Microbulbifer sp. GL-2: one gene and its partner. The protein of the gene in region 1 binds, or shares a complex with, the protein of each later gene. Links are inferred from orthologs where the notes say so. Each region holds a gene or a part of one and is shown on either strand. Other genes may lie near its edges.

Region 1 (5,154 bases):
CGGCCTTGTCCCAGCTCTCATCGGAGCCTACACGCTTCTCCGGGCGAGTGGAGAGACGGTAAATGACATCATCAAAGCCAAAGTCTTTGTATACAGAGTGCAGCAGATCCATAAAGTCGGATACTTCCGATTGGATCTGATCTTCGCTACAGAAGATATGCCCATCATCCTGTACAAAGCCACGCACACGCATCAGGCCATGCAGGGAGCCGGAGGGCTCGCTGCGGTGGCAGGAGCCAAACTCCGCCAGGCGCAGGGGCAAGTCGCGATAGCTGCGCAGGCCCTGGTTGAATACCTGGACGTGGCAGGGGCAATTCATCGGCTTGATCGCGAACTGACGCTCTTCACTGGTGAGCGTAAACATATCGTCGGCAAACTTGTCCGCGTGACCGGACTTCCGCCACAGGCTGAAATCCACCAGCTGCGGTGTCTTAATTTCTTTATAGCCGTACTCACGCTGGCGGCGGCGCATGTACTGCTCAACCGTGCTGTAAATAGTCCAGCCATTCGGATGCCAGAACACCATGCCGGGCGCCTCTTCCTGGATATGGAAAAGGTCGAATTTCTTGGCCAGCTTACGGTGATCGCGCTTCTCTGCCTCTTCAATACGACGCAGGTAGGCTTTCAATTCTTTCTTGTTGGCCCAGGCAGTCCCGTAAATACGGGTCAACATCTCGTTATTGGAATCTCCGCGCCAATAGGCGCCAGCCACTTTAGTCAGCTTAAAGGCCTTTAGCCTGCCGGTGGAGGGTGCGTGGGGGCCACGGCACAGATCTTCGAAGTCACCCTGACGGTAAAGGGAGATATCCTCATCGCTGGGGATGCTGTCAATAATTTCAGCCTTGTACTCCTCGCCCATTTCGCGGAAGTATGTCACTGCCTCTTTGCGCGGCATAAGTCGGCGGCTGACTGGAATATCTTCTTTTACCAGCACTTCCATCCGCTCTTCGATCTTCTCGAGATCCTCCGGCGTAAACTGGCGCTCGTAGGCGAAATCGTAATAGAAGCCATCGTCGATCACCGGGCCAATAGTGACCTGGGCCGTCGGATACAATTGCTTAACAGCCTGCGCCAACAGGTGTGCGGTGGAATGACGAATAACTTCCAGGCCTTCCGGCTGGCGGTCTGTAATGATTGCCAGGTTTACATCGCGATCGATGATATAGCTGGTATCGACCTCTTTGCCATCCACAACACCGGCAAGGGCGGCTTTGGCCAAACCTGGACCGATATCTGCAGCAACATCATGCACGGAAACCGGGGCGGAAAATTCTCGACGAGAACCGTCGGGGAGAGTAACAACGGGCATTGTTTGTCCTTTCTCTCAGTGGCGATCCCTACCAAAGACCGCATGAAAAACTTGATCTGGATGGGCCAGCCATCCTGTCCAAAGATGGTAGACCCGAGCGGATTTGAACCGCTGACCTCTGCCATGTCAAGGCAGCGCTCTAACCAACTGAGCTACGGGTCTAAAACTCTGCAGCGGGGGAACCCAGTGCTGCGAAGAGCGCGAACTTTAGCACCGCTTTTCAGTGTTTTCAACAACTTACTGAGCTTATGTGTGGTTTTTTTGAAGACTTTTGGTCATCGATCGACACCCGTCAAATCGCTGGCCATACACCCATTACCTCTTACTCGACATCTTACTCGGCCTCTTTCAGGCGAGTAATTTCATCGCGCAACTTGGCCGCTGATTCAAACTCAAGATTTTTAGCGTGCTCGTACATCTGCTCCTCCAGCTCGCCGATTCTCGCCCAGCGCTGCTTGTCGGACAGCGGTTTTGCGTCAACCTTGTACGCCCCCTTCCCTTCAGCCACTTTACGCTTGCTTTTCGGCACACCCGGCGCCACAGCGCCCTCAAGAATATCCGCAACACTTTTGCGAATCCCTTTGGGGGTAATGCCGTGCTCTTCATTGAAGGCGAGCTGCTTCTCACGGCGGCGGCGGGTCTCCTCGAGTGCACGCCCCATAGAGCCTGTCACCTTATCCGCGTACAGGATAGCCCGCCCCTCAAGGTTGCGCGCCGCGCGACCGATTGTCTGAATCAGTGAGCGATCCGAGCGCAGAAAGCCCTCTTTATCGGCATCAAAGATAGCCACCAATGCCACCTCCGGCATATCCAGACCTTCGCGTAGCAAGTTAATGCCCACCAGTACATCAAATTCACCGATACGCAGGTCGCGGATAATTTCAACGCGCTCCACAGTATCGATATCCGAGTGAAGGTAGCGTACACGCACCCCATTTTCGGCCAGATATTCCGTTAAGTCCTCAGCCATTCGTTTAGTAAGCACGGTAATTAGTACGCGCTGGTCGAGATCAGCGCAGCGATGAATCTCCGACAAGGCGTCATCCACCTGGGTCTGGGCCGGACGGATTTCCACCTCCGGATCCACTAGACCTGTCGGTCGCACCACCTGCTCAACCACTTGACCTGCGTGCTCACCTTCATAGGGACCCGGTGTCGCCGATACAAATACCGTCTGCGGAGCCAGGTGCTCCCACTCTTCAAACTTCAGGGGACGGTTATCCAGGGCGGAAGGCAGGCGGAAACCGTATTCAACCAGAGTCTCCTTGCGCGAGCGGTCCCCCCGATACATGCCGCCAATCTGGGGGACAGTCACATGACTTTCATCAATAAACAGCAGGGAGTCGTGGGGCAGATAATCAAACAATGTGGGAGGTGGCTGGCCAGGATCGCGCCCGGACAAATAGCGGGAATAGTTCTCAACGCCATTGCAGTAACCCAGCTCCTGCATCATCTCCAGGTCGTACCGGGTGCGCTGCTCAAGGCGCTGCACTTCCAGCAGCTTGTTGTTGCTACGCAATTGCTCGAGCCTTAAGCGCAATTCCTCTTTGATCTGATCGATGGCGCTGACGACGGTTTCCCGAGGAGTAACATAGTGCGACTTGGGGAATATGGTGACCCGAGGCACCTTTTTAAGCTGCTCGCCAGTGAGGGGGTCGAACAGCGTAATCTCCTCAATTTCCTCATCAAACAAGGAAAGACGCACCGCCTCCATATCGGAGTCCGCCGGGTAGATATCAATAATGTCGCCACGCACACGATAAGTTGCGCGGCGGAAATCTGCATCGTTGCGCGTATATTGCAACTCGGCCAGGCGCCGCAGGATTGTACGCTGATCTACCAGATCACCACGATCCAGATGAAGCACCATCTTTAAGTACTTATCCGGATCGCCCAAACCATAAATAGCCGATACCGTGGCAACCACAATCACGTCGCGTCGCTCAATCAGTGCCTTAGTAGCGGAAAGACGCATTTGCTCGATGTGCTCATTTACGGATGCATCCTTCTCAATAAAGGTGTCCGATGAGGGAACATAGGCTTCCGGCTGATAGTAATCGTAATAGGAGACAAAATACTCGACAGCATTCTTGGGAAAGAACTCCCTGAACTCACCATACAGCTGAGCTGCCAGGGTCTTGTTATGCGCCATCACTATAGCTGGGCGCTGCAAGCGCTCAACAATATTGGCCATAGTGAAGGTCTTACCTGAGCCGGTTACCCCGAGCAGCGTCTGGTGACTGAGGCCATCATCAATCCCTTCGGCTAGCCGCTCAATCGCCGCCGGCTGGTCACCAGCCGGGCTATAGTTACTCTCCACCTTGAACGGACGCGACTCCATACACTCACCCAAGCATCAATCCGAAAATAGAATGCGATTGTAGGCCCTCCTCATGGAGCCGACAAACCCGAAAGGCCTATCACATCTCCTCTCACCCTTTGTTATCCGATATCTTTTTGCGCACAAATCGAACAAATAATTTCCTGACAAATCAATTAGTTAAACCGAAAAAAAGAGTTGACCTGCCCAAAACTGCTCTATAATATACGCGCCATCTGAACGGCATAGCCGCTGAGATATTCCGCCTTAGCTCAGTTGGTAGAGCAAATGACTGTTAATCATTGGGTCGCTGGTTCGAGCCCAGCAGGCGGAGCCAAATTTCAAAGCGCAGCTTAATTTGCGCTCTATAAATTAGATTAAATTCCGCCTTAGCTCAGTTGGTAGAGCAGTTGACTGTTAATCAACCTGTCGCTGGTTCGAGCCCAGCAGGCGGAGCCAAAAAAGTCTTGTAAATCATTGAGTTACAAGGCACCGCGAAGCGGTTCGAGAAAGGCGACTCCAGTTTTTGGGTGTCGCCTTTTTTCGTTGTAGCTCCAGGAAAGCGCCAGCTTCTAGCGATTGGGTGCGAAAGTACCAATTTGAATGTGAGCCGCCCTCGTCTGCAAAAGTGTCAACCAAGTGTCAACGCGAAATAAGCCTTTAGAGCGGCCACCTCTATATCTGGTTAAAAAACATGCGGGGGTTCTCTGGCCTGGGTTGTCTTGAAAGCGCCTCTTGAGCAACGAAAGAAAACTTCGCAACACTTCAAAAGCTTTCAATTTATGAAATCTGGCTTGCCTCTGGAGCCCGCGCCAACTCACCGCCCCGCCCTATTCTCTGTTTCACTGACCAAAAGAACGCCAAAAATCGGCAGGCGTGGGGAGGAGTGACCGGCGGTCATTTTTCCTGCACAATTATTGATCACACAAAATCAAAGGGACCTGGTTATGCGAATTTTTAAGGGGCTTTTGAAGGTTGGCGCTTGCTTGGTAGCTTTATCTGGATGCCAGGATGTAATGAAGGGAAATGAAATCTACCCAACGGTAGATAACCTGGAAGAGATTGAGCCACATCGACTCAAGGTTTTGAAAGCTGAAGACACTGAAGAAGGTGTTCTAGTTACGGTAGGTGAATCAACAAACCGCCAGTGTAAAATTAGGGTTAAGCGGGCAACTTTAGAGTTTAAAATCGCGGTTAGCTCTTTAGAGGAACCCGACAAAATAAACGCTGTATGCTTTTGGAATAAGGAAAAATTTATCCAGTCAAGGAAAAACCATACAGCGGTAGCTTTAAATATCAATAAAGATCAAATAACAGTTGATCTGCAACTATTGAACCGAAAAAATAAAAATTATCTTGCATTGACAAAAATAGCAAAGCGTAGCGAATCAGACTGATTGAAGAATTAGTTAATAAGAATTAATTTTTAACCAAAAAACAAGGATTATATAGGTCGTGGAGACAATTTATCACTATACGGACGTGCATGGACTTCATGGAATACTCAGTGGCAAATTCTGGCTAA
Region 2 (4,411 bases), 3.2 Mb from region 1 along the record:
CAATTACACCAGTCTGCAGCGCGGTATAAAGTTCACCACCGGGGATAGTGACCGCGGTGCCACCGGCCCGGTTTAATACTTCACCACCGAGGCCGGGAATTCGCATTTTTAAGCCCTTTAAATCCTCGACAGAGTTAATCGGCTTATTAAACCATCCCGCCATCTGTACTCCGGTGGAGCCACCGGCCAGGGGTATCAGATTAAAAGGCTCATAAATTTCCTCCCAGAGCTCCAAACCACCGCCGTGGTGGAGCCAGCCGTTCATTTCCTGGGCATTCAAGCCAAAAGGCACCGCAGTGAAAAATTGGGCCGCCGGAATCTTGCCTTTCCAGTAATAGGCTGCACCATGCCCCATCTGCGCCGCACCTTCGGAAACAGTACCGAAAACCCCCAATGCAGGCACCAGTTCACCAGCACCATAGACCTTGATTTTAAGACGGCCAGCGGACATCTGCTCCACTTCTTTGGCGAAGCGCTCCGGTGCCTGGCCAAGGCCGGGGAAATTTTTTGGCCAGGTGGTAACCAGCTTCCACTCAAACAGCTCTTTATCACCAGTATCCGAGAAGTGCTTTTCAGGTCCCTGTGCTGCGCGGGAGGTTACCAACGCGGCAAAGGTGATCACGAGTAGTGCGAGAAGGCCCAATATAATAACTGGGTACCAATTAATTTTTTTCATTGTTTTTTAATTATCGTTTTTCTTTTAACGTGCTGATTTTCAGCTAATTGTTTTTTATTTATTATGGTTCCGGTATTACCGGAGCCTGATCAGGTCCATTTCTACAAGATGATTTCCGATTTACTCTAAACAGAATTTTATAGGGGCTGCAACTTTGCCATAGCCACGACTAACCATTTACTGCCGGCATCATCGAAATTCACCTGTACCCTTGTGCGCGGGCCATTCCCTTCAAACTGCACCACTGTGCCCTCACCAAACTTGGCGTGCTCCACTCGACCACCCAGGGCCAGTGGCGGTAAATCATCGAGGTCCGGTGCCGGATCGGAAAACTGGCCCACCTTGCCATAATCCGCCTGGTAGAGCGGCCGGGAAATCTCGGTCTTGAGGCGTACTTCGTGTACCAGATTGACCGGAATCTCGCCGATAAAGCGGGACGGGCTGTTATAGGTTTCACTGCCAAACAGGCGGCGGTTTTCCGCGTAGGTGATATACAACTTACGCATGGCGCGGGTAATCCCCACGTAGCAGAGGCGCCTCTCCTCCTCCATGCGGCCAGGCTCCTGTGCGGACATCTTGTGGGGGAACAGGTTTTCCTCCACACCGGCCATAAACACCAGGGGAAACTCCAGGCCCTTGGCAGAGTGCAGAGTCATTAACTGGACCGCATCCTCAAACTCATCCGCCTGACCTTCTCCGGCATCGAGGGCGGCGCTGTCGAGGAACTGATTGAGCAGGGGAATCTCTTCCTCATCTTCCTCCCCTTCGGGCATATCTACACCGGAGAAGGCGCGACAAGCAGTGATCAGTTCCTGCAAGTTTTCCACACGGGTCTGGCCTTTCTCGCCTTTTTCTTTGCCATGGAATTCAAGCAGGCCGCTGGTTTCGATCACGTCCTCGGCAATGGCATCCAGCTCTTTGTCTTCGGCGTTTGCAGCCAGCTGGTTAATAAGATCCAGGAAGCTCTGCAGGGCATTGCCGGCACGGGCAGCGAGCACCCGCTGTTGCAACATCAGTTTGGCTGCCTGCCACAGGGAACAGCCCTGCTCACGGGCATAGGAACGCACCATTTCCACCGTACGCGCACCGATGCCACGAGTGGGGGTGTTGACCACCCTCTCAAAAGCAGTGTCGTCATCGCGGTTGGTAATCAGGCGCAGGTAGGACAGGGCGTTCTTGATTTCCAGACGCTCGTAGAAACGCTGGCCGCCGTAGATACGGTAGGGCACCTGCTCGCGCAATAACCCTTCTTCAAGCACCCGGGATTGGGCGTTGGAGCGGTAGAGGATGGCAATGCTGTCGCGGCGGTTGCCATCGCGTACCCAGTTATTGATGCGCTCAACGATAAAACGCGATTCATCCTGCTCGTTATAGGCGGCATAGACGGCGATAGGTTCACCTTCTTCACCTTTAGTCCACAGTTCCTTACCCAGGCGACCGCTGTTGTTAGCAATAACCGCGTTGGCGGCGTTAAGAATGGTGGAGGTGGAACGGTAATTCTGCTCCAGGCGCACCGTCTGTACTTCGCGCAGGTCTGCGGAGAAGTGCTGAATATTCTCGATCTTGGCACCGCGCCAGCCATAAATGGACTGGTCATCGTCACCGACCGCCGTGATATGGCATTGCTCACCGGCGAGCAGGCGCAACCAGGCGTATTGAATGGTGTTAGTATCCTGGAATTCATCCACCAGGATAAATGGAAAGCGTCTGCGATAATGAGCGAGGATGCTGTCATTATTCAGCCAGAGCTCGTGGGCGCGCAGCAGCAGCTCACCAAAATCCACCAATCCACCGCGCTGGCAGGCCTCCTCATAGGCGAAGTAGATTCGCACCATGGTCTGCAACCAGGGATCGGCGCCGGCATTAATATATTGCGGGCGAAGGCCCTCGTCTTTCTGAGCACCGATCCACCACTGGGTTTCCCGCGGTGGCCATTTCTTATCATCCAGACCCAGATCTGCCTGCACTCTTTTAATCAGGCGCAATTGGTCGTCGGAATCCAGTATCTGGAAGTTCTGCGGCAACTTGGCTTCTTGCCAATGGGCCTTAAGCAGGCGGTGGGCAAGACCGTGGAAGGTACCCACCCACATACCGAAGGTATTCACCCCCAGTAGTTCCTCAATACGCGCGCGCATCTCGCGTGCAGCCTTGTTGGTAAAGGTCACCGCCATAACAGAGTATGGTGAAGCCCCTTCCACCTGCATTAACCAGGCGATGCGGTGTACTAGCACGCGGGTTTTACCCGAGCCAGCTCCGGCCAATACCAATTGATTGCCGGGCGCCGCGGCTACCGCTTCGCGCTGGGCGTCGTTGAGGGGGTCTAGAATCTGAGATACGTCCATGGGCACGGATTGTACCAGAGCTGCCGCACAAGACCTGTGTAAATAAACAGCATTTTACCCACTCCAACAACGCAAAGCCGCTCGCCAGCGGGGGGCGCAGCGGCTACACTGCGCCATCTGGCATAGCGAAGGTAGCCCTGTGAAACCGGCGGAAGTCACGCAACGAATCAGTGAACAACTGTCATCCATGCGCAAATCGGAGCGCAAGGTGGCGGAGTATATTCTCGCTAACCCGGATGAAATCATCCATATGCGTATTGTTGACCTGGCCACCGAAGCCCAGGTGAGCGAGCCCACAGTGGTACGCTTTTGCCGCGCCGTGGGTTGTTCCGGTTTCCAGGAGTTCAAGTTGAACCTGGCACAGCAGCTGGCCTCAAGTCCCAGCTTTGGGCAGATCGCGGTGACAGAAACCGATACTATCGCCGAGTACAAGCGCAAGGTCTTCGACTCCACCGTGGACACGCTACTTAAGGTGCGCGACAGGATTGATGATCGTGCACTGGAAGCCGCAGTGACAACCATGGCCGCCTCCAAGCGCGTCGAATTTTTTGGTTTTGGCGCCTCCGGTGCCGTTGCTGCCGACGCCCAGCACAAATTCTTCCGCCTGCAACTGGCAACCGCAGCTCACTCCGACCATCACATCCAGAATATGTCGGCCATGTCCATGGTCCCGGGCGATGTAGTGGTTGCCATCTCACAAAGTGGACGCACCAAGGCGCTATTGCGCTCCATGGGAATGGCGAAAGAACAGGGTGCATTGGTAATCGGCCTGGCACCCAGTGGTTCACCAGTAGCACAGCAGGCAAGCATCCCTTTGGAGGTGGATGTAGAGGAGGATATTGAGATCTACACTCCACTATCCTCTCGTATTGCCCATCTGGTGGTAATCGATGTTCTCGCTATTGGCGTAGCCCAGCGCAAAGGACCACAGTTACAGGAGCACCTGTTAAAACTGAAACAGGGTTTGTACACACTTCGGGAAGACAAGCACTAAGTTGCTCCCTTCCAGCGTGGGCACTGGATAATGTGCTCACGGCCTTCTACCATGGCCACTTCCCCGCGACTACGCTTTTAGCTCGATAGCACTGCTGCCGCCGTCGTGGAACCGCCCTCCAAGTCGTACCAGAGCAATTGCATGACATCGACCGCTTTAACCACTGAGCAGAAGGCGCCGCGCTGGCTGGTGGTCTGGCTGGCGGCCCTGGTTTCCCTGACCCCCTTCTCGATCGACAGTTACCTGCCCGCAATCCCGGCCATGGCGGCGGCACTCGATACCGAAGTGGAGCGGGTGCAGTATTCGGTTTCGAGTTTCCTGCTCGGTTTTGCCCTGGGGCAGCTGTGTGGAGGCCCCCTGTCTGATCGTTGGGGGCGACGCCTGGTCGGCACCATCGGT

What was found. Proteins that work in one complex are often made in the same cells at the same time.
Region 2: the proteins of uvrB (region 1) and uvrD are in contact, whole or in part, in a crystal structure (PDB 7EGT), measured with the Thermus thermophilus proteins. The link is inferred for Microbulbifer sp. GL-2 from one-to-one orthologs. Residues at the interface, in WP_096411307.1 of Thermus thermophilus: Glu23, Leu25, Arg26, Asp27, Gly28, Glu29, Arg30, Phe31, Arg55, Glu326, Asp327, Phe328, Glu379, Ser382, Gln383, His398, Gly400, Arg401; in WP_096412145.1 of Thermus thermophilus: His654, Arg656, Phe657, Gln666, Asp668, Glu669, Lys680, Arg681, Leu682, Ser683, Lys685, Tyr686, Ala687.

Annotation. Positions count from the first base shown.
Region 1 is NZ_AP019807.1:4,825,172-4,830,325, forward strand. The notes cover bases 1,148-4,112. They hold uvrB (excinuclease ABC subunit UvrB), read right to left. Parts: upstream 3,651-4,112; coding sequence 1,644-3,650; downstream 1,148-1,643. Other genes in these bases: thrS (threonine--tRNA ligase), read right to left, coding at 1,148-1,309. Outside these bases: more of thrS, read right to left, coding at 1-1,147; GL2_RS20795 (hypothetical protein), read left to right, coding at 4,577-5,026; GL2_RS20800 (DUF2971 domain-containing protein), read left to right, coding at 5,085-5,154. UniProt on the Escherichia coli protein: The UvrABC repair system catalyzes the recognition and processing of DNA lesions. A damage recognition complex composed of 2 UvrA and 2 UvrB subunits scans DNA for abnormalities.
Region 2 is NZ_AP019807.1:1,598,983-1,603,393, reverse strand. The notes cover bases 417-3,334. They hold uvrD (DNA helicase II), read right to left. Parts: upstream 3,019-3,334; coding sequence 814-3,018; downstream 417-813. Other genes in these bases: hexR (transcriptional regulator HexR), read left to right, coding at 3,206-3,334; GL2_RS06980 (TRAP transporter substrate-binding protein), read right to left, coding at 417-676. In the rest of the region: more of GL2_RS06980, read right to left, coding at 1-416; more of hexR, read left to right, coding at 3,335-4,012; GL2_RS06965 (multidrug effflux MFS transporter), read left to right, coding at 4,154-4,411. UniProt on the Escherichia coli protein: A helicase with DNA-dependent ATPase activity. Unwinds DNA duplexes with 3'-5' polarity. Translocates on single-stranded DNA with 3'-5' polarity. Initiates unwinding more efficiently from a nicked substrate than double-stranded DNA.